2 regions of the Streptomyces sp. MB09-02B genome follow, and region 2 is predicted to be linked to the other one. Evidence: riboswitches for the same ligand, from Rfam matches in the RefSeq annotation. Region 2 holds a riboswitch; the other holds the start of a gene.
The links. A riboswitch is a leader RNA that binds a small molecule or an ion and turns the genes downstream of it on or off. The one in region 2 is predicted to bind cyclic di-AMP.

Region 1: another riboswitch for cyclic di-AMP. It lies ahead of P1P70_RS05620 (M23 family metallopeptidase); the one in region 2 lies ahead of P1P70_RS26935 (transglycosylase family protein).

What each region holds. Positions count from the first base shown of each region.
Region 1 is NZ_JARGEE010000021.1:33,578-40,650, forward strand. Features, by position in the region: gene P1P70_RS05615 (alpha-galactosidase) at 1-1,460, shown strand, start outside; cyclic di-AMP (ydaO/yuaA leader) riboswitch at 1,763-1,921, shown strand; gene P1P70_RS05620 (M23 family metallopeptidase) at 1,926-2,942, shown strand; gene P1P70_RS05625 (DUF6250 domain-containing protein) at 3,313-4,020, shown strand; gene P1P70_RS05630 (SGNH/GDSL hydrolase family protein) at 4,164-4,949, shown strand; gene P1P70_RS05635 (TetR/AcrR family transcriptional regulator) at 5,108-5,707, opposite strand; gene P1P70_RS05640 (Glu/Leu/Phe/Val dehydrogenase dimerization domain-containing protein) at 5,797-6,978, opposite strand.
Region 2 is NZ_JARGEE010000220.1:7,685-14,757, reverse strand. Features, by position in the region: partial or broken gene P1P70_RS26945 (cytochrome P450 family protein) at 1-781, shown strand, start outside; gene P1P70_RS26940 (transglycosylase family protein) at 989-2,050, shown strand; cyclic di-AMP (ydaO/yuaA leader) riboswitch at 2,233-2,432, shown strand; gene P1P70_RS26935 (transglycosylase family protein) at 2,437-3,129, shown strand; gene eno (phosphopyruvate hydratase) at 3,559-4,839, shown strand; gene P1P70_RS26925 (septum formation initiator family protein) at 4,956-5,438, shown strand; gene P1P70_RS26920 (DUF501 domain-containing protein) at 5,497-6,027, shown strand; gene P1P70_RS26915 (Ppx/GppA phosphatase family protein) at 6,024-6,965, shown strand.

The sequences.
Region 1 (7,073 bases), on a different contig from region 2:
CGGACGCCACCGAGGAGCGCGGCGAGGTCTACGGCTGCGCCCTGGGCTGGTCGGGTTCCTGGCGGATCGCGGTGGCCCAACTCCCGGACGCGCGCGTACAGATCACCGGGGGCGCCGGCTACGACGAGTCCGGACTGCTGAGGCTGGAGACGGGTGGGACGTTCACCACGCCTGTCTTCGCCGGCCTGTGGAGCGATGGTGGCCTCGGCGGGGCGAGCCGCGCCTGGCACGCGTACCAGAGGGCGTACGTCATCCCGGACGCGGACCAGGACCGGCCGGTGCTCTTCAACTCCTGGGAGGCCACCGAGTTCGACATCTCCGAGGAGCAGCAGGGGGCCCTCGCGCGGCGGGCGGCGGCCATCGGGGTCGAGCTGTTCGTGGTGGACGACGGCTGGTTCGGGGCGCGGACCAGCGACCGGGCCGGCCTCGGCGACTGGACGCCCAACCCGGACCGTTTCCCGAAGGGGCTCGGGCCGCTCGCCGACTATGTGCACGCCCTGGGGATGCAGTTCGGCATCTGGGTCGAGCCGGAAATGGTCAATCCGGACAGTGAGCTGTACCGGGCGCACCCCGAATGGGCACAGTTTCAAACGGGGCGGAAGCGGACGGAACTGCGCAATCAGCTCGTGCTCAATCTCGCGCGCGAGGATGTCCAGGAATACCTCTGGCAGCGGCTCGACACCCTCCTGTCCAGCGCCCCGATCGATTATGTGAAGTGGGACTTCAACCGCTGCTTCACCGACGCCGGCTGGCCCGGTGAGCCCTATCCGCAGAAGCTGTGGGTCGAGCACGTGCACGCCTTCTACGCCCTGCTGGACCGGCTGCGGGCCGCGCACCCCGGGGTCGCGTTCGAGTCGTGCTCGGGTGGTGGCGGCCGAGTGGACCTCGGGGTCATGGCGCGGACGGACCAGGTGTGGACCTCCGACAACACCGACCCGCTCGACCGGCTCGCCATCCAACACGGCTTCAGTCAGATCCATCCGGCCCGGAGCATGGCGGCGTGGGTCACCGACAGCCCGAACAACCAGCTCAACGGGCGGGTCAGCTCGCTGCGGTTCCGGTTCGTCAGTGCCATGGCCGGCGTGCTCGGCGTGGGCGGCGACCTCACCGAGTGGAGCGAGGAGGAGCTTGCCGAGGCCCGGGAGTGGGTGGAGCTGTACAAGGAGATCCGGCCGGTCGTGCAGCGCGGCGACCTGTACCGGCTGCGGCCGCCGACGGGAGGGCTGAGCGCCGTGCAGTACGTCCACGGTGACGAGGTCGTCGTCCTCGCCTGGCTCCAGGCCCAGCACTACGGAGAGCCGCTCGCCCCGCTCCGGCTGCGCGGGCTGGATCCGACGGAGTCGTATGAGTGCCGCGAAACGGGCGAAACGTACCGAGGTGCCGTGCTGGCGCATCACGGATTGCCGACGCGGCTACGTGGCGACTTCGATGCGGCAATTATCCGTCTGCGACGCACTTGAGTGATCTGTCCGAAATGAAGCAATAATTCCAACAAGCCCTGGAATAAAGCCTACTGGGCCGTAGGGGCGTGAGCAGCGTCATATTCGTGACGTTCCGTTGCCGTCATGTCCACGTAATTCGCGCTGATTTCCAGGGAGGTTGGAATACGCGCTAGACCAGTCTTTTACGGAGCGTGATGGTGAATTGAGGTAAGGATCAGGGTGCAAGACGCACAGGAAGTCCCAATGGTTGTCTCTGTGGGCACAAGTCGCTTACGTTCGGCGTCAATCCGGACGGACGCCCAATCCTGCCGCCGACCGGAGCCGCGTACCGACCCGATCCACGGCAGGAGCGGGGGACCCACAGGAACCACCGCCTGTTCCGGTCTCCGGAACGGCTAGGGGTAAAGCCGTGCACCAGCACGGCCGGACATCTCCAGTCCGCACCCGACAGCTCACCTCGCAGGCGCCGGAGAGGAATTCGCCATGCCCGCGAAGGGTAAGCACCGCCGTCCGAAGTCCCAGCGCTTCACCCGCTCGATAGCCGCCGCCGGGACCGGTGGCGCGGCGCTCGCGCTGCCGCTGATCGGAGCCGCCGGCGCCCACGCCGCGACCCCGAGCGCCACCGTTTCCGGTGTCTCCGAGAAGGCGACCACGATCGCCGCCGAGAAGGCGGCGGCCGAGGCGGGCGCCCGGATCGAGCAGGCCGAGAAGGCCGCTCAGGCGGAGAAGACCGCCGGCAAGAAGGCGGCTCCCAAGACCTACTCGGTCAAGGTCGGCGACTACCTCGCGAAGATCGCGGACGAGCAGGACGTCGAGGGTGGCTGGAAGCGGCTGTACTCGGACAACCGTGCGGCGATCGGCTCCGACCCCTCGCTCATCCACCCGGGGCTGAAGCTGTCCATCGGTGAGAGGGCCGCGTCGAGCGAGACGTCGCGCTCCTCGTCCAAGCCGCAGCTGTCGCAGTCCTCGAAGCCCGCCGAGTCTTCCACGCCGTCCCAGCCCTCGAAGCCCTCCGGTTCCGCGAAGCAGGAGTCGAAGGACACCCAGGCGTCTACCTCCACGGCGAGCGGCCAGTCCTCGTCGTCCAACGCCTCCGGCTTCAGCCGGCCCATCCTGAGCGGGACCGTCGGTACCGCGTACAAGACCGCCGGCAGCATGTGGTCCAGCGGTTACCACACGGGCGTCGACTTCGTGGCCCCGACCGGGACCAGCCTCAAGGCCGTGGGCGCGGGCACCGTCGTCTCGGCCGGCTGGGGCGGCGCGTACGGCAACCAGGTCGTCGTCAAGCTCGCCGACGGCTACTACGCCCAGTACGCGCACCTGTCCTCGATCTCCGTCTCCGCCGGTCAGTCCGTGAGCGGCGGCCAGCAGATAGGCCTCTCGGGCGCGACCGGCAACGTCACCGGACCGCACCTCCACTTCGAGATCCGCACCAGCCCCAACTACGGCGCGGACATCGACCCGCTGGCGTACCTCCGCTCGAAGGGCGTCGGCATCTGATCCACGCCGCCGCACCCGTCGAAGGCCGGACCCCACCATGACCGGGGGTCCGGCCTTCGACGTTTTCCGGAAAGCAGGCGGGCGGACCAGGGCCAGGACCAGGACCAGGACAGGGCCAGGACCGGCACCGGGGATTGGGCGGGTGTGGGTGGGGGCGGGCCGTGGTGACTTCGTGATCACCGCGTTGCGGTCGTGTGGCATGGCTGATCGACGTCTCGACAGACGTGCGGGCGCGAGGCCACAGTGATCCCTGCAAGCGCTTTCTGCACCATGGACCCCTACGGCCCTACTGCCCCTACTGCGCCTACCGCCCCTTCTGCACAAGGAGCGCCGGCGCGTGCCGCACGTCACCGAGAACAAGGAGCGTCGTATGACCACCCGTAGAGCGTTCGGAGCGCTCGCCGCCGGTGCCGCCCTCGCGGCCGTCGCCCCGGCGGGAACCGCGTCCGCCCGTACGCCCCGGCGGCGCGGCCGGCTGATCGCCGCCGACGACTTTCGGCACGGACTCGGGCAGTGGGCCGCGGAGTTGGAGCGGGGCGGGACGGTCACGGCCTCGCGCGGTGTGCTGGAGGTCGACGTACCGGCCGGGGCCACGCTCTGGTTCAGGCGCGAGCTGGCAGGGCCGTACGTCATCGCGTACACGGCCACACCGGTATCGGCGGGCGGGGTCAACGACCGGGTGTCCGATCTGAACAACTTCTGGAACGCCGTCGACGTGCGCTCGCCCGATGACCTCTTCGCCACCCCGCGAGGGGGCGCGCTCGCCGAGTACGACCATCTGAAGACGTACTACGTCGGGTACGGGGCCAACACCAACACGACGACGCGCATGCGGCGCTACGTGGGTGAGGCGGGGGTGCGGCCGTTGCTCTACGACTACACCGAGCCGCTGCTCGTCGCGAACGAGCCGCATCGCGTGCGGATCGTCTCGGACGGGTCGAAGGTCCAGTGGTGGAACAACGACCGGCTCGTGTTCGACCACCGTGATCCCGAGCCGTACACGCGGGGGCACTTCGCCTTCCGGACCACCTGGAGCCACTTCCGCATCGAGGACTTCCGGGTGTGGAGGCTCCACTGACGGGGCCTGGCTATTCCGGATTGACCAACACTTGACACGTGGTCTATCTCACCGTCCGTCAAGCCCTTATTACGGTCGCGTAGGTCACACGCGAAGGTGAATCATGGCCCGATGTGACAGACGATTCGAATGGCAGCAGAGCAATGATCGGGTCGTACGTGGCGCTGGGGGACAGCTTCACCGAGGGCGTCGGCGACCCGGGGCCCGACGGGCGGTTCGTCGGCTGGGCCGACCGGTTCGCGGTGCTCCTCGCGGACCGGTTGCCCGAGGGCGACTTCGACTACACCAACCTGGCCGTGCGGGGGAAGCTCCTCGACCAGATCGTGGAGGACCAGGTGCCGAGGGCGCTGGAGCTCGCCCCCGATCTGATCTCCTTCTGCGCGGGCGGCAACGACATCATCAGGCCGGGCACCGACCCCGACGAGGTCGCGGAGCGGTTCGAGCGGGCGGTGGTGAGACTCACCTCGGCCGTCGGCACGGTCATGGTGACGACCGGGTTCGACACCCGTGACGTGCCGGTGCTGAAGCATCTGAGGGGCAAGATCGCGACGTACAACCTGCATGTGCGGGCCATCGCCGACCGTTACGGGTGCCCCGTGCTGGACCTGTGGTCGCTGAAGACGGTGCAGGACCGGCGTGCCTGGGACCTGGACCGGCTGCATCTCTCCCCGGAGGGGCACACACGGGTCGCCCTGCGGGCCGGGCAGGTGCTGGGGGTCGAGGTCCCTGCGGATCCCGATCAGCCCTGGCCGCCGTTGCCGCCGCGCGGGACGCTGGAGATGCGGCGGGACAACATCCAGTGGGCGCGGGAGTACCTGGTGCCGTGGATCGGCCGACGGCTGCGGGGGGAGTCCTCCGGGGACCACGTGTCGGCGAAGGGCCATCTGTCGCCGGACGACATCAGGCTGCGGATCGAGACCGTGGCCTGAGGGTCGAGACCGTGGCCTGCGGTTCGAGACCGTGGCCTGAGGTTCGAGAAAGGGCGCCTTCTCGCCGTGGGAAGGCCGCTTCGTGGGCGGCGTTCCGTATGTCGTGGTTGCTCGCGCAGTTCCCCGCGCCCCTTTCGGGGCGCGGGTGTTCGCCGTTTTCAGCGAGTTGCCGTCGTCAATGACGCGGGGTCCAGGCCCAGTTCGTGGGCGAGAGCCCGGTCGGCCCACTCCTGTGCCCGGGTGCGGGAGACGGCTCCGTCGTAGGCCGTCATCTGTACCGCCAGGCCGTCCAGGAGGGCGGTGAGGCGCAGGGCGGACGCCGCCGGATCCGGGCAGCGGAACTCGTCGGCGGCCACACCGGCCTCGATGACCTCGGTGAGGGCCGCCTTCCACTGGCGGTCCAGGTCACGGGTGACCTCGCGCAGGGCAGGGTCGCGCAGGGACGCGGCCCAGCCCTCGATCCACAGGCGCCAGCCCTTGGCCTGACCGGTGGGGGCATACCAGCGCACGGCCGCCCTCAGGCGGCGCAGGGCCGTGGTGCGGCGGCCCAGGAGTTTGCGGAGATGGGCCAGGTCGTCCTCGGCGGCGTGGCGGAAGGCCTCGGCCACCAGGCGTTCCTTGGTGGAGAAGTGATAGAGGACCAGGGCGTTGCTCACCCCGAGGACAGCGGCCACGTCGGCGATCCGCACCGCCGCGACGCCCCGCTCCTCGATCTGTTCGATGGCGGCCCGGAGCAGCTCCGCACGCCGCTCGGCCACGCTCAACCGCACCCTGCCCACACGGCAACCCTACCCAGGCCCCCGCGCGGCGCCGCAGGCTTCGAGCCACCCCGGCGCGGGCCGGGACGTCAGCGGTGCCAGCCGAAGCGGTCCGTGATCGTCGGCAGGCGGTCGGCGGCGATGGCGTGGGCGGCGGCGCGGGGCGTGGCGCCCTCGGTCTCGGCCCGGGTGAGCATCAGGTCGACGAGGGCGCGCATGGAGCGGCGGATGTGGGTGAACGCCTCGTCGGCGGTGGGGCCGATGTCACCGAACAGGGTCCACCACCACCAGGCGTTCGTACCGGAGTTGACCACCACGTCGGGCAGCACGGTGACGCCGCGGGAGGTGAGTGCTTCCTCGGCTGCCGGGAGAACGGGCATGTTGGCCGCCTCGACGATCAACCGGGCGGTGACGAGGTGGTGGTTGGTGGTGTCGATCGCGTAGGAGACGGCCGCGGGCACGAGCACCTCGGCCTCGGTGGCCGCCCAGGCGTCGGCGGAGGTCTCGTGGTCGGCGGGCCGGAGCGCGGCGCGGTCGATCGTGCCGTGCGGGTCGCGCGCGGCGAGGAGGGCCTCCACGTCCAGGCCGGCGGGATTGGTGAGGGTGCCCTTGACGTCGGCGACGGCGACCACCGTGAGGCCTGCGCGGGCGAGGAAGCGGGCGGTGGCGCCGCCCATGGTGCCCAGGCCCTGCACCGCGACCCGGGTCCCGGCGTACGGCGTACCGGTCCGGTCCAGGGCGGTGAGCACGGACTCGGCGACACCGCAGCCGCCGACCAGTTCGTCCAGGCCGATGCCGTCCATCTGGACGGCGAAGGCGTCCGCGAGGCGCCGTCGGGCCGATCCCTCGTCGTCCAGGAGGGGGTACACCGCCTGGATCGTCGACACCAGGCCCGCCTCGCCGGCCGCGCGGTCCACCAGCTCCTGGGAGAGCCCGAGGTCCTCGCCGGTGGTCCAGAAGCTCTCGATGTACGGGCGCATCGCGCGCAGGTAGCGCACCAGGATGCCGTAGGCCTCCGGGTCCCGGGGGTCGCAGTCGATGCCGCCCTTGGCGCCACCGAGCGGGATGTACCGGGCGTCGGGGGCGTAGTGCAGGGCCTCCTTCATGGTCATGCCGCGCGCGAGTCCGGCGACCTCGTCCAGCGTGCAACCGGGGCGCATCCGCAGGCCGCCGCTGCAGACCCCGCGCACCAGCCGGTCCACTACGAGAAAGCCCCGTCGGCCCGTGACGTGGTCGGTCCAGGTGAGCGACATGAAAGGGGTGGTGGTCATGGGGCTCCCCGGGAACAAAAATATCTACTGAATAGTTGGTCAGTATTGCATCGTGCGGGGACAGTCGGACCCGGCGCGGTCGGAGGGGCGGACCA
Region 2 (7,073 bases):
GGACGACTTCCGGGACTGGGCGGGCATGATGATCCGGCACGGCGGCGGCCCGAGGGGCGGTGTCGCGCGCTCGGTCAAGAAGATGCGCGGCTACCTCGCCGACCTCATCCACCGCAAGCGGGAAGGTCTCACCGAGCACGCCGCCCCCGGCGAGGACCTCATCTCCGGCCTCATCCGGGCCTCCGACCACGGCGAGCACCTCACCGAGAACGAGGCCTCGGCGATGGCGTTCATCCTGCTCTTCGCCGGGTTCGAGACGACCGTCAACCTCATCGGGAACGGCACCTACGCCCTGCTCACCCACCCCGAGCAACGCACCCGCCTCCAGGACTCCCTCGCCGCGGGGGAGACCGCGCTGCTCGAAACCGGCGTCGAGGAACTTTTGCGCTACGACGGCCCCGTCGAACTCGCCACCTGGCGCTTCGCGACCGAGCCCCTCACCCTCGGCGGGCAGGACATCGCCGCCGGCGACCCCGTCCTCGTCGTCCTCGCGGCGGCCGACCGCGACCCGGCCCGCTTCGCGGACCCCGACACCCTCGACCTCTCCCGCCGTGACAACCAACACCTCGGCTACGGCCACGGCATCCACTACTGTCTCGGCGCCCCCCTCGCCCGCCTCGAAGGCCAGACCGCGCTGGCGACGCTCCTCACCCGTCTCCCCGACCTTCGACTCGCGGTGGAATCAACGGATTTGAGATGGCGGGGAGGGCTCATCATGCGGGGATTGCGCACGCTTCCGGTGGAATTCACCCCGCGTGGGCGATCCGAAGGCGGCTCGTGAACGGTACGTAGTAGTACCCGGGCAGCCCGTAGCACTACCGCATTCCGCGTAGGAAAGTGACACTCCCTCAAGTCCGTGATCTTCACGTGATCCGCGCTGCATTAACTTGTGACAACTGATCGACTGCCGCTACGTTCACACGTCAGTGCGAAGGGGTCACCCCACACCCTTCGCACGGGTCACTGCTGTCGTGTGAAAGGCAACCGCATGCTCTCCGGGAACGGTCGTCACCGTCGCCCCCGTCAGGCACCCGCCCTCCTCGTCGCGGCCGGAGTGACCGGCTCGGCCATCGCGATCCCCCTGCTCGGCGCCACCGGCGCGAGCGCGGCCGACGGAACCACCTGGGACCAGGTGGCGGAGTGCGAGAGCGGTGGCTTCTGGAGCGCGGACACCGGGAACGGACGCTACGGCGGCCTCCAGCTCACCCAGGCGAACTGGGAGAAGTACGGAGGCCTCGACTACGCGACGAGCGCCGACCAGGCCAGCCGTTCGCAGCAGATAGCCGTCGCCGAGAAGGTGCTCGCCGACCAGGGCGTCGGCGTATGGGCCACCTGCGGCCTGCTCCACAACCTTGGCGGCGACTCCGGTTCGGCCGACGTGAACACGGGCATCGCGGATGACTCGACGAAGTCGGGCAATTCATCTGATTCTTCCGATGCTTCGAGTTCGTCAGATTCGTCTGATTCATCCACTTCGGCCGATAAGGCTGATAAGACCGGTGATGTCGGTGATGCCGACGAGACCGACTCGGCCAAGTCCGTCGACTCGGTCGACTCCGGCGCGTCGGGTGACTCGACCTCCGATGCCGCAGAAGGGTCCAATAAGGCCAAGGCCGGCACGGGTGCCGGCTCCGACTCGGACGGCTCCGCGGACCCCGAGGGCGCAAAATCGGACAAGTCGCCACAGAGTGATGACTCTTCGGTCGACGAGAGCGAGAGCGGCACGGGTCGCCATCGCGGCGCCAGTGCCGACGAGGGCGCCGCAGCCGAGGCGGAGGGCGGCACGGACGCGGCCGAGGGCTCCCGCGCCGCCGACTCCACCCCCTCCGGCCGTCACGCCTCCCGTGGCGGCGACGCGGCCCGGGAGGCCGTGGACGGCGCGTACACCGTCCGCGCGGGCGACAGCCTGACGCGGATCGCCAACTCGCTGGACCTGACCGGCGGGTGGCGCGAGCTGTACGCCGAGAACGAGAGCACGGTCGGAACTGACCCGGACCTTATCCTTCCCGGTCAGACCCTCGAAGTCGGTGCCGAAACGGGCGAAAAGTAGCGAGAGTTCGGGTCACTGTTCGCCCCTGAATGCCCGTTTTGATCTCCGTGGGAGATGAATCACAGACCCCCTGATCGTCTTTGAAATTCGGGCAATCACGTGTTTACGGTCGTGACCGCTCGCCACAGCGGGCCCCTGCGGTCGGTACGCCGAATCCTGCCAACGGCCGCAAGGAACAGTCGTCGCGTCAAGCGCCGTAGGCAGGAGCGGGGGACCCAAGGTAAGTGCCGGGTCCGGTGGTTGCGGCCCTTCGGGGGCGCACGTCCGGAACCGGCTCGGGGTGAAGCCGCGCGACGTGAGCCGAGAGGCGAGCGGGCGCGGCCGGGCAACTCAACCGGCCCGAACCCGACAGCTCACCTCGCAGGCGTCGGTGAGGGGATCTCTCCATGCTGTTTTCCAGCAAGGGCAAGCACCGTCGTCCGTCCAAGGCCGCTCGCGCCATCGCCGTCGCCGGTGTCACCGGCGCCGCGGCGGTCGCCGCCCCGCTGATGGCCGCCGGCAGCGCCTCCGCCGCCACCGCCTCCGAGTGGGACACCGTCGCCCAGTGCGAGTCCGGCGGCAACTGGTCCATCAACACCGGCAACGGCTACTACGGCGGCCTGCAGTTCTCGGCCTCCACCTGGGCCGGCTACGGCGGCACGAAGTACGCCTCCACCGCCGACCAGGCCACCAAGGCGCAGCAGATCGAGATCGCCGAGAAGGTCCTCGCGGGCCAGGGCAAGGGTGCCTGGCCGGTCTGCGGCAAGGGCCTGTCCGGTGCCGCGTACGACGGCGCCGCCGCCTCCTCCGGCTCCTCGAACTCCGGCTCCGCGCAGCAGAACACCCAGGAGAGCACCAAGAAGAGCACCGAGGACACCCGCGCCTCCCGCTCCTCCGAGCGTGCCACCGTCGAGACCCCGACCGGCAAGAAGGTCAAGAAGGGCGACGGCGAGTACAAGGTCGTCAGCGGCGACACCCTCAGCGCCATCGCCGAGAAGAAGAACGTCAAGGGTGGCTGGGAGAAGCTCTTCGAGCTGAACAAGGACATCATCGACGACGCCGACTTCATCTACCCGGGCCAGCAGCTCCACCTGAGCTGACCCCCGGCGCCGGCGACGGCCACCACGCGCCTGCCGCCCCACGGCCGCCCCCACGGCCGGGCAGGCGGGGCGGGTTCGGCTGGGCCGAGAAATTCGGGCCGCTTCCCAGCTGAACCACAGCCCGCTCACATCCGTGTCCTCCATAGTGAAGACCTCGTGAGGGCCGTCCCCCCGTCCCCACGGGCTCCCCGCTCCGGTGCGCATTCCCCCGTACGCACCGGGGCGGGGTTTTTCATGCCCGCCTCTTCCTTCTCTTCCTTCTGTTCACTTTCTGGCCCGCCCCCCTTTGTTCCGCGCTGGAACAATGGGTACGGTCTCTCTGTCCACGGGACGGTCGGTCGGCTGCCGACGAGCCCGGGGCGGTTAGGCTCTAGTCGCAAGGCCCGCGGGCCCCGCACTTCCGCGTCACATCCCATGAAGGAGATGCTCGTGCCGTCCATCGACGTCGTCGTAGCCCGGGAAATCCTCGACTCACGAGGCAACCCCACCGTCGAGGTCGAGGTCGGCCTCGACGACGGCAGCACGGGTCGTGCCGCCGTTCCGTCCGGCGCCTCCACCGGTGCCTTCGAAGCCATCGAGCTGCGTGACGGCGACCCCAACCGCTACCTCGGCAAGGGCGTCGAGAAGGCCGTCCTCGCCGTGATCGAGCAGATCGGCCCGGAGCTCGTCGGCTACGACGCCACCGAGCAGCGCCTCATCGACCAGGCGATGTTCGACCTGGACGCCACCGACAACAAGGGCTCCCTCGGCGCCAACGCCATCCTCGGCGTCTCCCTCGCCGTCGCCCACGCCGCCTCCGAGGCCAGCGACCTCCCGCTCTTCCGCTACCTGGGCGGCCCGAACGCGCACCTGCTGCCCGTTCCGATGATGAACATCCTGAACGGCGGCTCGCACGCCGACTCCAACGTGGACATCCAGGAGTTCATGATCGCCCCCATCGGCGCGGAGTCCTTCTCCGAGGCCCTGCGCTGGGGCGCCGAGGTCTACCACACCCTCAAGAAGGTGCTGAAGACCAAGGGCCTGTCCACCGGCCTCGGCGACGAGGGCGGCTTCGCCCCGAACCTGGAGTCCAACCGCGCCGCCCTGGACCTCATCCTGGAGGCCATCAAGGAGGCCGGTTACACCCCCGGCGAGCAGATCGCCCTCGCCCTCGACGTCGCCGCCTCCGAGTTCTACAAGGACGGCGTCTACACCTTCGAGGGCAAGGAGCGCTCCGCCGCCGAGATGACGGAGTACTACGCCGACCTCGTCGCGTCGTACCCGCTCGTCTCCATCGAGGACCCGCTGTTCGAGGACGACTGGGCGGGCTGGAACACCATCACCGAGAAGCTGGGCGACAAGGTCCAGATCGTCGGCGACGACCTCTTCGTCACCAACCCCGAGCGTCTCGCCCGCGGCATCGAGGAGGGCTCCGCCAACGCCCTGCTGGTCAAGGTCAACCAGATCGGTTCGCTGACCGAGACCCTGGACGCCGTCGAGCTGGCCCAGCGCAACGGCTTCAAGTGCATGATGTCCCACCGCTCCGGCGAGACCGAGGACGTCACCATCGCCGACCTCGCCGTCGCCGTGAACTGCGGTCAGATCAAGACCGGCGCCCCGGCCCGCTCGGACCGCGTCGCCAAGTACAACCAGCTGCTGCGCATCGAGGAGATCCTCGACGACGCCGCGGTCTACGCCGGCCGCTCGGCCTTCCCCCGCTTCAAGGGCTGACCCGTACAGGGTTAAGGCTTAGCCAGTCGTACGTCCCCGTACCGGTCCCGTACCGTGTGCGGGGACGTACGCGCGTGCGCGCGGGAGACAGGCAGAAGCGGAAGGGGAAGCGGGACATGGCCGTGAAGGACCGGGACCGGGACCGTTTCTCCACCGCGACGCGGCTGAAGGTGCTCGGAGAGCAGACGGCCGCCCGGGTCTACCGCTCCCAGACCAAGCGCCAGGCCCGCCGCTCCCGGCTGACCGGCCGGGCCGCGCTGCTCGCCCTCGTCCTCTGCTCGATGATCGTGGCGCTCGCCTATCCCATAAGGCAGTACGTCTCCCAGCGCGCCGAGATCGCCGACATGCAGCGGGAGCGCGAGGAGGCGCGCGAGCGCGTCGAGGAGCTGCGCGACCTCAAGGCGCGCTGGCAGGACGACGCGTACGCCGAGCAGCGCATCCGGGAGCGGCTGCACTATGTGATGCCGGGCGAGACCGGCTACACGATGGTCGACCCGGACGCGGCGAAGCAGTCCCGTACGACCCAGGGGGCGGCCGACCGTCCCTGGTACACCAATGTCTGGGACGGGGTCGACAAGGCCGACGCCGCCGACAGCTGAACGGCCACCTTCGTGACCGTCAACCGATGAGCCACACCGAGGACTTGAGTAGCAGGTTATGCAGACCCCTCCGCCGCCCACCCCGCGCACCGAGCCGACCGACGCCGACGTCGAGGCCTTCCAGCAGCAGCTCGGGCGCCCGCCGCGCGGGCTGCGCGCCATCGCGCACCGCTGCCCCTGCGGACAGCCCGATGTCGTCGAGACGGCGCCGCGCCTGCCGGACGGGACGCCTTTCCCCACGACGTACTACCTGACGTGCCCGCGCGCGGCCTCCGCGATCGGCACGCTGGAGGCGAACGGCGTGATGAAGGAGATGACGGAGCGGCTGGCGACCGACCCCGAACTGGCCGCCGCCTACCGGGCCGCGCACGAGGACTACATCGCCCGCCGTGACGAGATCGAGGTCCTGGAGGGCTTCCCCAGCGCGGGCGGCATGCCGGACCGGGTGAAGTGCCTGCACGTCCTCGTCGGCCACTCGCTGGCCGCCGGTCCCGGCGTCAACCCGCTGGGCGACGAGGCGATCGCGATGCTGCCGGAGTGGTGGGCCAAGGGGCCGTGCGTCACGCTTCCCGAGGGGGACGACCAGTGACCCGGGTCGCCGCCGTCGACTGCGGCACGAACTCCATCCGGCTCCTCGTCGCCGACTGCGACCCGGCCACCGGTGAACTCGTCGAGCTGGACCGGCGGATGATCATCGTGCGGCTGGGCCAGGGCGTCGACCGCACGGGCCGGCTGGCCCCCGAGGCGCTGGAGCGGACCTTCGCGGCCTGCCGCGAGTACGCGGCCGTCATCAAGGAACTGGGCGCCGAGCGGATCCGTTTCGTCGCCACCTCCGCCTCCCGGGACGCCGAGAACCGGGACGAGTTCGTGCGCGGGGTGTTCGACATCCTCGGCGTCGAGCCCGAGGTGATCTCCGGCGACCGCGAGGCCGAGTTCTCCTTCACCGGTGCCACCAAGGAGCTGACCGGCCGCACCGACCTCATCAGGCCGTACCTGGTCGTGGACATCGGCGGCGGCTCCACCGAGTTCGTCGTCGGCGACGACCAGGTGCGCGGCGCCCGCTCCGTGGACATCGGCTGTGTACGGCTGACCGAGCGGCACCTCGTCCGGGACGGGGTGGTCGTCGACCCGCCCGGGCCGGAGCAGATCGCCGCGATCCGCGCCGACATCGAGGCCGCCCTCGACCTCGCCGAGCGCGACGTGCCGCTGCGCGAGGCGCACACCCTGGTCGGGCTGGCCGGTTCGGTCACCACCCTGTCCGCGATCGCCCAGGACCTGCCCGCGTACGACTCGGCGGCCATCCACCACTCCCGGATCCCGTACGACCGGGTCCGGGAGATCACCGAGTGGCTGCTGCGGTCCACGCACGCCGAGCGGGAGGCCGTTCCCTCCATGCATCCCGGCCGGGTGGACGTGATCGCGGCGGGCGCCCTCGTCCTGCTGTCGATCATGGAGCGGATCGGGGCGACGGAGGTCGTGGTGAGCGAACACGACATTCTGGACGGCATCGCCTGGTCAGTGGCGTAGGTCGCGGGTGGCCGCCGGGTTCCTCCCGGCGGCCCGCAGGCGCTTGTGAGCGGGTGTTTACTACTCGCCGGTAGCCTCGCCTGAGCTGTTCGGATAACGTATGAGCGC